Regions from separate parts of the Devosia salina genome, predicted to be linked through region 1. Evidence: riboswitches for the same ligand, from Rfam matches in the RefSeq annotation. Region 1 holds a riboswitch; each other region holds the start of a gene.
What was found. Region 1 has a riboswitch for FMN ahead of ribD (bifunctional diaminohydroxyphosphoribosylaminopyrimidine deaminase/5-amino-6-(5-phosphoribosylamino)uracil reductase RibD). Riboswitches for the same ligand answer to the same signal wherever they lie in the genome.
Positions count from the first base shown of each region.

Region 1 (3,414 bases):
TGGGGCGCCGACGGGGAGAGTTAGAAGGGTGCAACATCTGGGGCGAATTCCCCCAGGCGATCGGGAGCCAGTTCGATACCTGCTATCGAGAAGCGGTTCAGAATGGCCTGGCAGTCCGGTTCCAGGAATATTACCCACCGCTGGAAGCCTGGTTCGATGTCGACGCCTACCCGACGCCAGAGGGGCTCGCCGTCTATTTCCGCGACATATCGCGGCGCAAGCGGGCCGAAGAACACGTCCGGATCAGCAACGAGCGGTTTCTGCTTGTGGCGCAGGCCACCAATGATGTGATCTGGGACTGGGACCTGGTCGGCAACACCCTGTGGTGGAATGAGAACTTCAAGACGCTGTTCGGCTATGACCCTGACGAGGTGGAGCCAGGTCCCGGGTCTTGGATGAACCGCATCCATCCCGAAGACGCCGACCGGGTGATCGAGAGCATTCATGCGGTTATCAACGGCACAGAGAAAACCTGGGTCAGTGAGTACCGCTTCCTGCATAGCGACGGGCACGCGCTCAGCATCATCGACCGCGGCTCGGTCATCCGCGACGAAAGCGGCAAGGCGGTACGGATGGTGGGCAGCATGCTCGATGTGTCAGCCCAGCGTGAGCTCGAGGGCCGCTTGCGGCAGGCGCAAAAACTCGAAGCCATGGGCCAGCTCACAGGCGGTGTCGCGCATGACTTCAACAACCTCCTCACCGTCATCGCGGGCAGTGCCGAGCTGCTATGCGAGGCGCTTGAGAGCGGGCAGGAGTCGCGTCACCTCGCCGAAATGATTTCCACGGCCGCCCAAAGGGGAGCGGACCTGACAAGTCGCCTGCTGGCCTTTGGCCGCAAGCAGCCCCTGCAGCCGCAGCTGCTTGATTTGGGCAGCCTCATTGCCGGCATGCATACCATGCTGGTTCGGACATTGGGCGAGCACATTGATGTCGAGGTCGACCAGCCAGAAGGACTGTGGCCCGTCGAAATCGACCCGGCTCTGCTGGAAAGCGCCGTTCTCAATCTGGCCATCAACGCCCGCGACGCCATGAGCGATGGTGGGCGCCTGACGATTAGCATGGCCAACACGACGTTCGACACCAGTCAGGCGATAGCAGCCGATGTCGCGCCCGGACAGTATGTGGTTCTGGCGGTATCTGACACCGGCCACGGAATAGAACCGGAACTGCTGTCCAAAGTCTTTGAGCCCTTTTTCACCACAAAGGATGTTGGCAAGGGATCGGGCCTCGGTTTGAGCATGGTCTATGGCTTCGTCAAGCAATCGGGCGGTCACCTCCGCCTTCGCTCCGATGTGGGCCACGGAACCTCGGTCAGTCTGTATTTTTCTAGGGCCAATCAAAGCGTGGGCAAATGCCCGGAAAATCCAGCGCGTCAAGTGCCCGAAGGGGGCAACGAACTGATCCTGGTTGTCGAGGATGACGCCCTGGTCCGCCGTCACGTCTGCGGCCTGCTTGGAGGGCTGGGCTACCGCGTCCTGGAGGCGACCGCCGCGACCCCGGCCATGGAACTACTCGCGGCCAATCCCGACGTCACGCTGCTGTTCACCGATATCGTCATGCCCGGTGGCATGAATGGCGTCGACCTTGCGAAAAGAGCGCGGGTCTTGCGACCAGACCTCAAGGTCCTGTTCACGTCCGGCTATGCCGAGAACGCCGTCGAAACAGATGGGCGCCTTGATCCGGGCATCGATCTGCTCAGCAAGCCCTACAGTCGCGACCACCTGGCTGCCAGCCTGCGCAAAATCTTGCAGTAGAGCAAGAATCTGGTGTTACGGCGATGCTGATCCCGATCTTGCGCGTGTGCGCTCGGAGGTCCGCATCGACACTCGTGCCGGTTACGCCTTTGTGCCCACTTGATCTTGCGGCCCACGCTCCCTATTCAATGCGGATGAGTGTTCTCAGGGCGGGGTGAAATTCCCCACCGGCGGTAATTGTGTCTTTGCGCACATCAGCCCGCGAGCGCCCATCCTTCGGGGTGGGGTCAGCAGACCCGGTGTAATTCCGGGGCCGACGGTATAGTCCGGATGGAAGAGAACCGATGATCGTCGACGCGCGCTTTCCGTTCACCGGACAGCGCGTGCTTGTCGTCATTTGCCCTGGAACGCGTCTTTGGTGACGACGGGACGGGCATGGACGAAAGCGCAGTTTATCCCCATCCATATCTTCCGCCGCAGCCGATCCTGAGCGCCTTTGCGCGTGCCTTGGATCTGGCGCGGGCCCATGAGGGTGCGACGGCCCCCAATCCGCCGGTCGGCTGCATCTTGCTCGACGCTCTGGGACAGGAGTTGGCCAGCGGCGCACATCGGCGGGCGGGTCTGCTCCATGCCGAGGCCGAGGCCATCGCCCAGGCCCGTTCCGCAGGCCTTGCAGACAATATCGACAGCGTCGTGGTAACGCTCGAACCCTGCAACCACCACGGCCGCACGCCACCCTGCGCTGAGGCCATCTTGAGCACGGGGGCCCGTCACGTCTGGATTGCCTGCCGTGACCCCAATCCCAAGGTCGCGGGCGGAGGCGCCGAACGCCTGCGCGCAGCGGGACTCGATGTGCACTTCTTGTCCGATCTGCACCACCCCGAAGCCGCTGTGCTGCTTGGAGAAGCCAACCGGCTGCTCGCGCCATTCGCAAAACGCGTCCGGACCGGACTGCCTTTCATCACCATCAAGCAGGCCATTTCCGCATCGGGAAGCATGGTACCGGCCGCCGGGCGCAAGACCTTTACAAGCTCTTCCTCGCTGGACCTGGCCCATCGTCTGCGGCGCCGGGCCGATGCCGTCCTGACAGGCTCGGGGACAGTGCTGGCCGACAACCCTCTCTTTACCGTGCGGCGGGTGCCAGACCATCCGGAAAAGCAACGCATGTTGGCCATTCTGGACCGGCGCCGGCGGGTCACCGAGACCTATCTGGATGCTGCCCGAGAGCGCGGCTTTGCCCTGCACCTGGCCGATGACGTGCACCACGCCTTGGAAGCGATTGGCATGGCGGGCGGCATGGAAGTGCTGGTCGAAGCTGGTCCGACTCTGACCGCGCGTCTGCTCACAAGCGGCCTCTGGGACGAGCATGTCCTGATCGAACAGGCCGCCAATCCCGACGGGACCGACCGGGTAACCGTTCGGCACAACCCGGCTTCCCAAGCTTATTCACACGGAAAGGAAAAAGATGTTCTCGGGCATCATTGAAAAACGCGCACGCGTCTCTCTGGCCGCGCCCAATGGCGGCTCGCTGGAGATCGAACTTGAGAGCGGCTGGCCGGACTTGTCGCTGGGCGAGAGCATTGCAGTCAATGGCGTGTGCCTGACGGTCACCCAATTCGATGGCGCCGGCCGCGCCCGTTTCTTCATCAGCCCCGAAACGCTGGCGCGCACCAATCTGGGTGGCCTGGCCGTCGGCCAATACGCCAATCTGGAACGTGCG
Region 1 is NZ_CP080590.1:2,622,149-2,625,562, reverse strand. Features, by position in the region: gene K1X15_RS12720 (hybrid sensor histidine kinase/response regulator) at 1-1,754, shown strand, start outside; FMN riboswitch at 1,891-2,040, shown strand; gene ribD (bifunctional diaminohydroxyphosphoribosylaminopyrimidine deaminase/5-amino-6-(5-phosphoribosylamino)uracil reductase RibD) at 2,082-3,179, shown strand; gene K1X15_RS12710 (riboflavin synthase) at 3,160-3,414, shown strand, end outside.

Region 2 (3,414 bases), 160 kb from region 1:
AGATCGGGCCGTCGCGCCATTTGTCCGTCGTCCCGCATAACCTCGCAGATCACCCCGGCGGGCCGCAGTCCGGCCAGCCGCATCAGGTCGATCGCCCCTTCGGTATGGCCATCGCGCGCCAATACGCCATTGTCGGCGGCCCGCAGCGGAAAGACATGGCCCGGCGAGGCAATATCGGCGGGTCTGACACCGGGGTCGGTCGCAATCTGAATTGTCCGGGACCGGTCATGCGCCGAAATGCCCGTGGTAATCCCCTCGACGGCCTCGATGGAAACGGTAAAGGCGGTCGAGCGGCGGGCCCGGTTGTTGGCCACCATCGGGGGCAGGCCAAGCCGGTCGACCTGTTCGCCGGTGAGCGCTAGGCAGATCAGGCCGCGGCCGAACCGGGCCATGAAGTTGATTGCTTCAGGGGTGGCGAATTCGGCGGCAATGACCAGATCGCCTTCATTTTCGCGATCTTCGTCATCGACCAGGATCACCATGCCGCCATTGCGCAATTGGGTCAGGGCTTGAGATAGGGCAGACATAGGCGCTCCACATATTTGGCCATGACGTCGACCTCGACATTGAGATCGTCGCCAATGGCGAGCGTGTTGAGATTGGTGTGGTCCCAGGTGTGTGGGATGATGGTCACCAGCACGGCAACGCCCCCGTCCCGCCGTTCGAGACCGTTGATGGTGAGGCTGATGCCGTTAAGGGCGATGGAGCCTTTTTCGACGCAATAGCGTCCAAGGGCGTCGGGCAGCACAAAGACGTGCTTGTAGGCGCCATCGGCCTCGACACGCTCCACCAGTCGCGCCAGTCCGTCGACATGACCCTGCACCAGATGTCCGGAAAGCCGCGTGTCGAGCGTTACCGCACGTTCCAGATTGGCGTATTGTCCGACGGCCAGGCCACCCAGATTGGTGCGCGCCAGCGTTTCGGGGCTGATGAAGAAACGGGCGCGGCCGGCGCCATCGAATTGGGTGACCGTCAGGCACACGCCATTGACTGCAATACTCTCGCCCAGCGACAAGTCCGGCCAGCCGCTCTCAAGTTCGATCTCCAGCGAGCCGCCATTGGGCGCGGCCAGAGAGACGCGTGCGCGTTTTTCAATGATGCCCGAGAACATCTTTTTCCTTTCCGTGTGAATAAGCTTGGGAAGCCGGGTTGTGCCGAACGGTTACCCGGTCGGTCCCGTCGGGATTGGCGGCCTGTTCGATCAGGACATGCTCGTCCCAGAGGCCGCTTGTGAGCAGATGCGCGGTCAGGGTCGGACCAGCTTCGACCAGCACTTCCATGCCGCCCGCCATGCCAATCGCTTCCAAGGCGTGGTGCACGTCATCGGCCAGGTGCAGGGCAAAGCCGCGCTCTCGGGCAGCATCCAGATAGGTCTCGGTGATCCGCCGGCGCCGGTCCAGAATGGCCAGCATGCGTTGCTTTTCCGGATGGTCTGGCACCCGCCGCACGGTAAAGAGAGGGTTGTCGGCCAGCACTGTCCCCGAGCCGGTCAGGATGGCATCGGCCCGGCGCCGCAGACGATGGGCCAGGTCCAGCGATGCAGCGCTGGTAAAGGTCTTGCGCCCGGCAGCCGGTACCATGCTTCCCGACGCGGAAATGGCCTGCTTGATGGTGATGAAAGGCAGTCCGGTCCGGACGCGTTTTGCGAATGGCGCGAGCAGCCGGTTGGCTTCTCCAAACAGCACAGCGGCTTCGGGGTGGTGCAGACCGGACAAGAAGTGCACATCGAGCCCCGCTGCGCGCAGGCGTTCGGCGCCTCCGCCCGTGACCTTGGGATTCGGGTCACGGCAGGCAATCCAGACCTGGCGTGCGCCGGTGCTCAGAATGGCCTCAGCGCAGGGTGGCGTGCGACCGTGGTGATTGCAGGGTTCGAGCGTCACCACGACACTGTCGATTTTATCGGCAAGCCCGGCGGCGCGAGCCTTGTTGATGGCGTCAGCCTCGGCATGAGGCATGCCTGCCCGCCGATGTGCGCCGGTAGCCAGTTCCCGCCCATTGGCGTCAAGCAGCACGCAACCGACCGGCGGATTTGGCGCGGTTGCGCCTTCATGGGCCCGCGCCAGATCCAAGGCACGCGCAAAGGCGCGCAGGATCGGCTGCGGCGGAAAGTCTGGATTGGGGTAAACTGCGCTTTCGTCCATGCCCGTCCCGTCGTCACCAAAGACGCGTTCCAGGGCAAATGACGACAAGCACGCGCTGTCCGGTGAACGGAAAGCGCGCGTCGACAATCATCGGTTCTCTTCCATCCGGACTATACCGTCGGCCCCGGAATTACACCGGGTCTGCTGACCCCATCCCGAAGGATGGGCGCTCGCGGGCTGATGTGTGCAAAGACACAATTACCGCCGGTGGGGAATTCCACCCCGCCCTGAGAACACTTGCAGGTAACCTGCTTCAATTTGACTTAGAGCAAGGGCGGCAACAGATCAAGAAGGCACATCAACGTGCCCTTATCCCGGGCATGTGCATGCAAGTTATCTCAATAGCAATTCAGTTCGAATAGGAACCGTACGTGAGTCTGACCAGACACTGCGAGACCGGCCCTGTTGAGCCGAAATCCTATGAGGGTGTTTATGAAAAAGTCTCTTCTTCTGTCTTCCGCGCTGTCGGTCGTCGCGGCGATTGCGATCGCCAGCCCCGCATTGGCCATTGGTTCTGGCGACGTGCCTGCTCCTGTCGATTTGATTGACATGGCAGGTCCGGGCCAGAGCCACACCAATGACAGCGGCATTTCCGGCTTTGACGGAAACCAGGGAAATGATCGCAAGGTGGGCAATGCCGGCGGTGGGTCCGTGTCGGAGCCCATCGAACAACCGGTTGAGGAGCCGGCGGACGACGGTGGGGTCTGGTAATATTGCCAAACCTCGCAGGGCAGCCTCAAGTTGCGAGACTGCCCTGCGAGTCAATTCTCGAGTTCAGTTGCACGCTCGCATTGGTTGGCGCACGAACAAACTGAACCTAGCCACGGCCGCGATAGCTGGGGACGCCAGTGTCTGGTAGCCAGAGATGGCTCGGCGGAGTCCCGGTCTGCCAGAAGACGTCAATCGGGATGCCGCCGCGCGGATACCAGTAGCCGGCAATTCTGAGCCAGCGCGGCTCGAGCAGGCCCACCAAACGACGCCCGATCCCGACTGTGCAATCTTCATGGAAGGCCCCGTGATTGCGGAAAGCCGTCAAATAGAGCTTGAGGGATTTTGACTCTACCAGCCACCTGTCCGGAACGTAGTCAATGACCAGGTGGGCAAAATCCGGTTGACCTGTGACCGGGCAAATTGACGTGAATTCAGGCGCGGTGAAACGGGTCAGATAATCGGTATCCTCGTGAGGATTGGGCACGCGTTCCAAAACGGCCGTCGTGGGGTCAGTGGGTGCCGGAATGTCGCGCCCAAGCTGGCTCAGGCCAAGATGCTGCTC
Region 2 is NZ_CP080590.1:2,780,528-2,783,941, reverse strand. Features, by position in the region: gene ribB (3,4-dihydroxy-2-butanone-4-phosphate synthase) at 1-527, opposite strand, end outside; gene K1X15_RS13575 (riboflavin synthase) at 503-1,111, opposite strand; gene ribD (bifunctional diaminohydroxyphosphoribosylaminopyrimidine deaminase/5-amino-6-(5-phosphoribosylamino)uracil reductase RibD) at 1,092-2,189, opposite strand; FMN riboswitch at 2,231-2,380, opposite strand; gene K1X15_RS13565 (hypothetical protein) at 2,574-2,852, shown strand; gene queF (preQ(1) synthase) at 2,959-3,414, opposite strand, start outside.
Region 2: it holds a riboswitch for FMN, as region 1 does, so the genes downstream of both, ribD (bifunctional diaminohydroxyphosphoribosylaminopyrimidine deaminase/5-amino-6-(5-phosphoribosylamino)uracil reductase RibD) here and ribD (bifunctional diaminohydroxyphosphoribosylaminopyrimidine deaminase/5-amino-6-(5-phosphoribosylamino)uracil reductase RibD) in region 1, are expected to answer to the same signal.

Region 3 (3,414 bases), 1.3 Mb from region 1:
ACGTCGGGTGGACCGCCTGCGCACATTGGCAACCGTCACGGAAGACAGGCTCCAGCCGATGGCCATCACCGCCCCGATGATTGCCGCCTGGGTCGGGCCGTATCCCCACAATTGCTGCAACAGCAGCACCAGATAGACACCCGTGGCCGCGCCGGCGATCGGCATGAGCAGGAACATCCAAAGCCCGGACCCCACCGCTGAACGCAGGGAAAAGGCATCAGGCGGCATCAGTCGCTCGATGCTCCGCCGGTCGAGCCACACCGCCATGATGAGGGCAACGGCCGCGACGGCGAGCAGCAGTCCCGCCTGCATTGGCGGTGCGATGGCGGCCAACGCCACCAGCATGGTCCCGCCGCCGATCGTCACCAGCCGCAAGCCCGGGAAGCCGCTGCTCTGGGTCACCCTTTCACCCTGCGGCACGACAAGGAGCACCATGGTGCCGAAGATCAGCACCAGCGGGACATTGACGAGAAAGGCAGCGCGCCAGGAAATCAGCTCCGTAAGCGCCCCTGCCCCGGCCGGGCCGCCAAAGGCCGCAATGGCCCAGACCATGGCCTGCATTCCGAACACCTTGGGCACCAGTCGGCTGGGGAACAGCTCAGGGATGAGCGCAAAACAGAGCGCGGCAACAACGCCCTCGCCGAACCCCTGTATCGCCCGGCCCACCAGCACCTGCGACATGTCTCCGGCGGTCGCGGCGATCAGCGTGCCCACTAGGAACACCCCCGCCAGGCCCAGCAGCGAGCCACGCGATCCCAGCCGACGCTTGAACAGGGCTGCGGCCGCGCCACCGACAATGGCAAAGACCAGATAGAGCGTGGTCGCCCAGGAAATGACCTCGATGCCGCCCAGCTCCTGTACGGCCGAGGGCAGAGCCGCCGAAGTGAAGAACGCATTGAATGCGAACAGGGACACGCCCAGGGCAAGAATGGTTGTGACAGCCAGATAGCGGGGGCCGAAAATTTCGGCCCAGCGGCCTTCCACGGTTTCAGACATGACGGGTGCCTTATTAAACAAGATACCACTTGTTTAATTAGAGCCGGGGCGGAATGCAATCCGATTTCGCTCAAATTTTGGGCAGAACCGGTATCACCCCTGTGCGTGCTTGTCAGACCCGGCCAACTGGCCTATCTAAGCCCCTGCAGGCTTGCCTGCATTGTTCTCAGGGCGGGGTGAAATTCCCCACCGGCGGTAAAGGCAGACATGCCAAGCCCGCGAGCGCTCCCGACCATCGGGAGGTCAGCAGATCCGGTGTAAATCCGGAGCCGACGGTCACAGTCCGGATGAAAGAGAACGGGACAAAGCGCCTTTGCCGGCGCGCGTGGCTATTTGGCTGCGCCATTTTCGGCATGTCGCCTCCCGTAACCCTGAGGAAACTGGTTACGGAAAGGACGACAGATGAGCCAGATTTCCTCGACTTCCAACAGCGCCGCAACGTCGGGCGCCGCCTTCATGGTGGTGGCCAGCATCGTGTTTGCAGGCACCAATGTTCTCCAGTCGGTTCTGCCGACGCCCGCCGAATGGGGCGGCTTTGGCATGAGTTCGACAGGTATGGCCTTCTGGCAGTACGTGATCGCCTCTATCCTGGCGCTGCCCCTGATCCTCAGGATCGGCCTCTCAAACCTGCGGACCAGGCGCCCGGTCGCCCACGAGATCCGGGCCTTCGTCTCGGCCCTCGGCGTCCATGTCTTCGTCTATGGCTTCGCCTCTGGCGTGCCGATCTGGCAGATGGTGACCCTTCTGGCCACCGGCCCGCTCTTCATCATTCTTGGCTCCGCCCTGTTCCTGGGTGAGAGGGTGTCCTCGGCACGCCTTGCTGCCTCCATTATCGGCTTTGTGGGAGCCATCATCGTCTCGGGCGTCGGAACTGAAAGCCTTGGCTGGCAGGCGCTGATCCCGATCACTGCCGCTGCGCTCTGGGCCGGCACCGATGTGCTGACCAAGTATCTGGCCCGCAAAGGCGAGAGCCCTGAAACCATGACCATCTCGCTGCTGGTCCTGATGACGCCCAATCATCTTGCCATTCTCCTCGTGGCCAATGCCCTTTCTGGCATCCTGCCCATGGGTATGGCGCCGGGTTTCCCGTTTGCACTGCCCGATGGCACCGGCCTCTGGCTGTTGTTGCTGCTCGGCGCCCTGACGGCTGTCGCGCAATATCTGCTGGCCTTCGCCTATAAGGTTGCGGACGCGACCTATCTGCAGCCCTTTGGCGACCTCAAGGTGCCACTGAGTGGCCTGGTGGGCTGGATTGCCCTGGGCCAGGTGCCATCGCAGTGGTTCTGGGTCGGTGCGGCGCTGATCGTGGCTGCGTCAGCCTTCATCTACTGGGTGGAGAACCGTGGCGCACCGAGCCGCCTGCAGCCCGCCTGACAGGTTCCAGCATCGCAGTTCAAGGGCAGGACGGGTTCCGTTCTGCCCTTTTTCTTGCCGTGAGGCGCGATTCATTCCAGATATGGAACGTCCATTCCACGGGAAGCCGCCATGTCCGCGCCGCCTATTGTTGCCCCAGAGGATTTCGAAGCCCTTCGTGCCGCAATCATGGCGCAGCGAACCACACTGCCCAAGCGGCTCATGCAGGTCGGCGCCTATGCGCTGGAGCATCCGGACGAAATCGCCTTCGGCACCACGGCCAGCATAGCGCAGGCGGCGCAGGTGCAGCCGTCCACGCTGGTGCGGTTTGCTCAGAACTTCGGTTTCGATGGCTTCTCCGGCCTGCAGCATCTGTTTCGAGCCCGGCTCAAGGGGCGGAACTCATCCTACGAAGACCGGCTCCGGCAGATCGAGGAAAGCGGGGCCGAAGAGGCGGAAAGCAGCACCATCCTCAAGGGTTTCATCGCGGCGGCCCATCAGAGTCTGGAGGCGCTGACCGCCACCATCGATGCGGATCAGTTCGAAAGAGCCGTTGCCCTCTTGGCAAAGGCCGACACCATCTACCTCATTGCCCGACGTCGCAGCTTTCCCATCATCAGCTCAATGGCTTATGCCTTTGGCAAGCTCAAGGTGAGTTGCCAGGTGGTCAGTTCGGCCATCGGCAATGATGACGACATCCTCACCCTGGCATCACCCGTTGACGCGGCCATCGCGGTCAGCTTCTCGCCCTATGCAGCGGAGAGCGTGGTGCAGGCGCAGAGCCTTTCAGAGCGGGGGGTTCCCGTTGTCGCGCTCACCGATTCCGCCCTGTCGCCGCTGGCGGCCTGTGCCACCGAGTGGTTCGAACTGATCGAGGCGGATCACGCGGGCTTCCGCTCCCTTTCCGCCAGCCTGGCTTTGGCCACAGCGCTTACCGTCTGCGTTGCGGAGCGCCGCCGGCAGATCTAGGCGCGGTGACGCCCGGATCAAATGCTGCGGATTCTCGTTTGGAACGAACATTCCATATTGAATGAAATCAGAACCTGTGTTTCATTCTCCGTGACA
Region 3 is NZ_CP080590.1:1,316,896-1,320,309, reverse strand. Features, by position in the region: gene K1X15_RS06280 (MFS transporter) at 1-996, opposite strand, end outside; FMN riboswitch at 1,155-1,299, shown strand; gene K1X15_RS06275 (DMT family transporter) at 1,399-2,370, shown strand; gene K1X15_RS06270 (MurR/RpiR family transcriptional regulator) at 2,482-3,318, shown strand.
Region 3: it holds a riboswitch for FMN, as region 1 does, so the genes downstream of both, K1X15_RS06275 (DMT family transporter) here and ribD (bifunctional diaminohydroxyphosphoribosylaminopyrimidine deaminase/5-amino-6-(5-phosphoribosylamino)uracil reductase RibD) in region 1, are expected to answer to the same signal.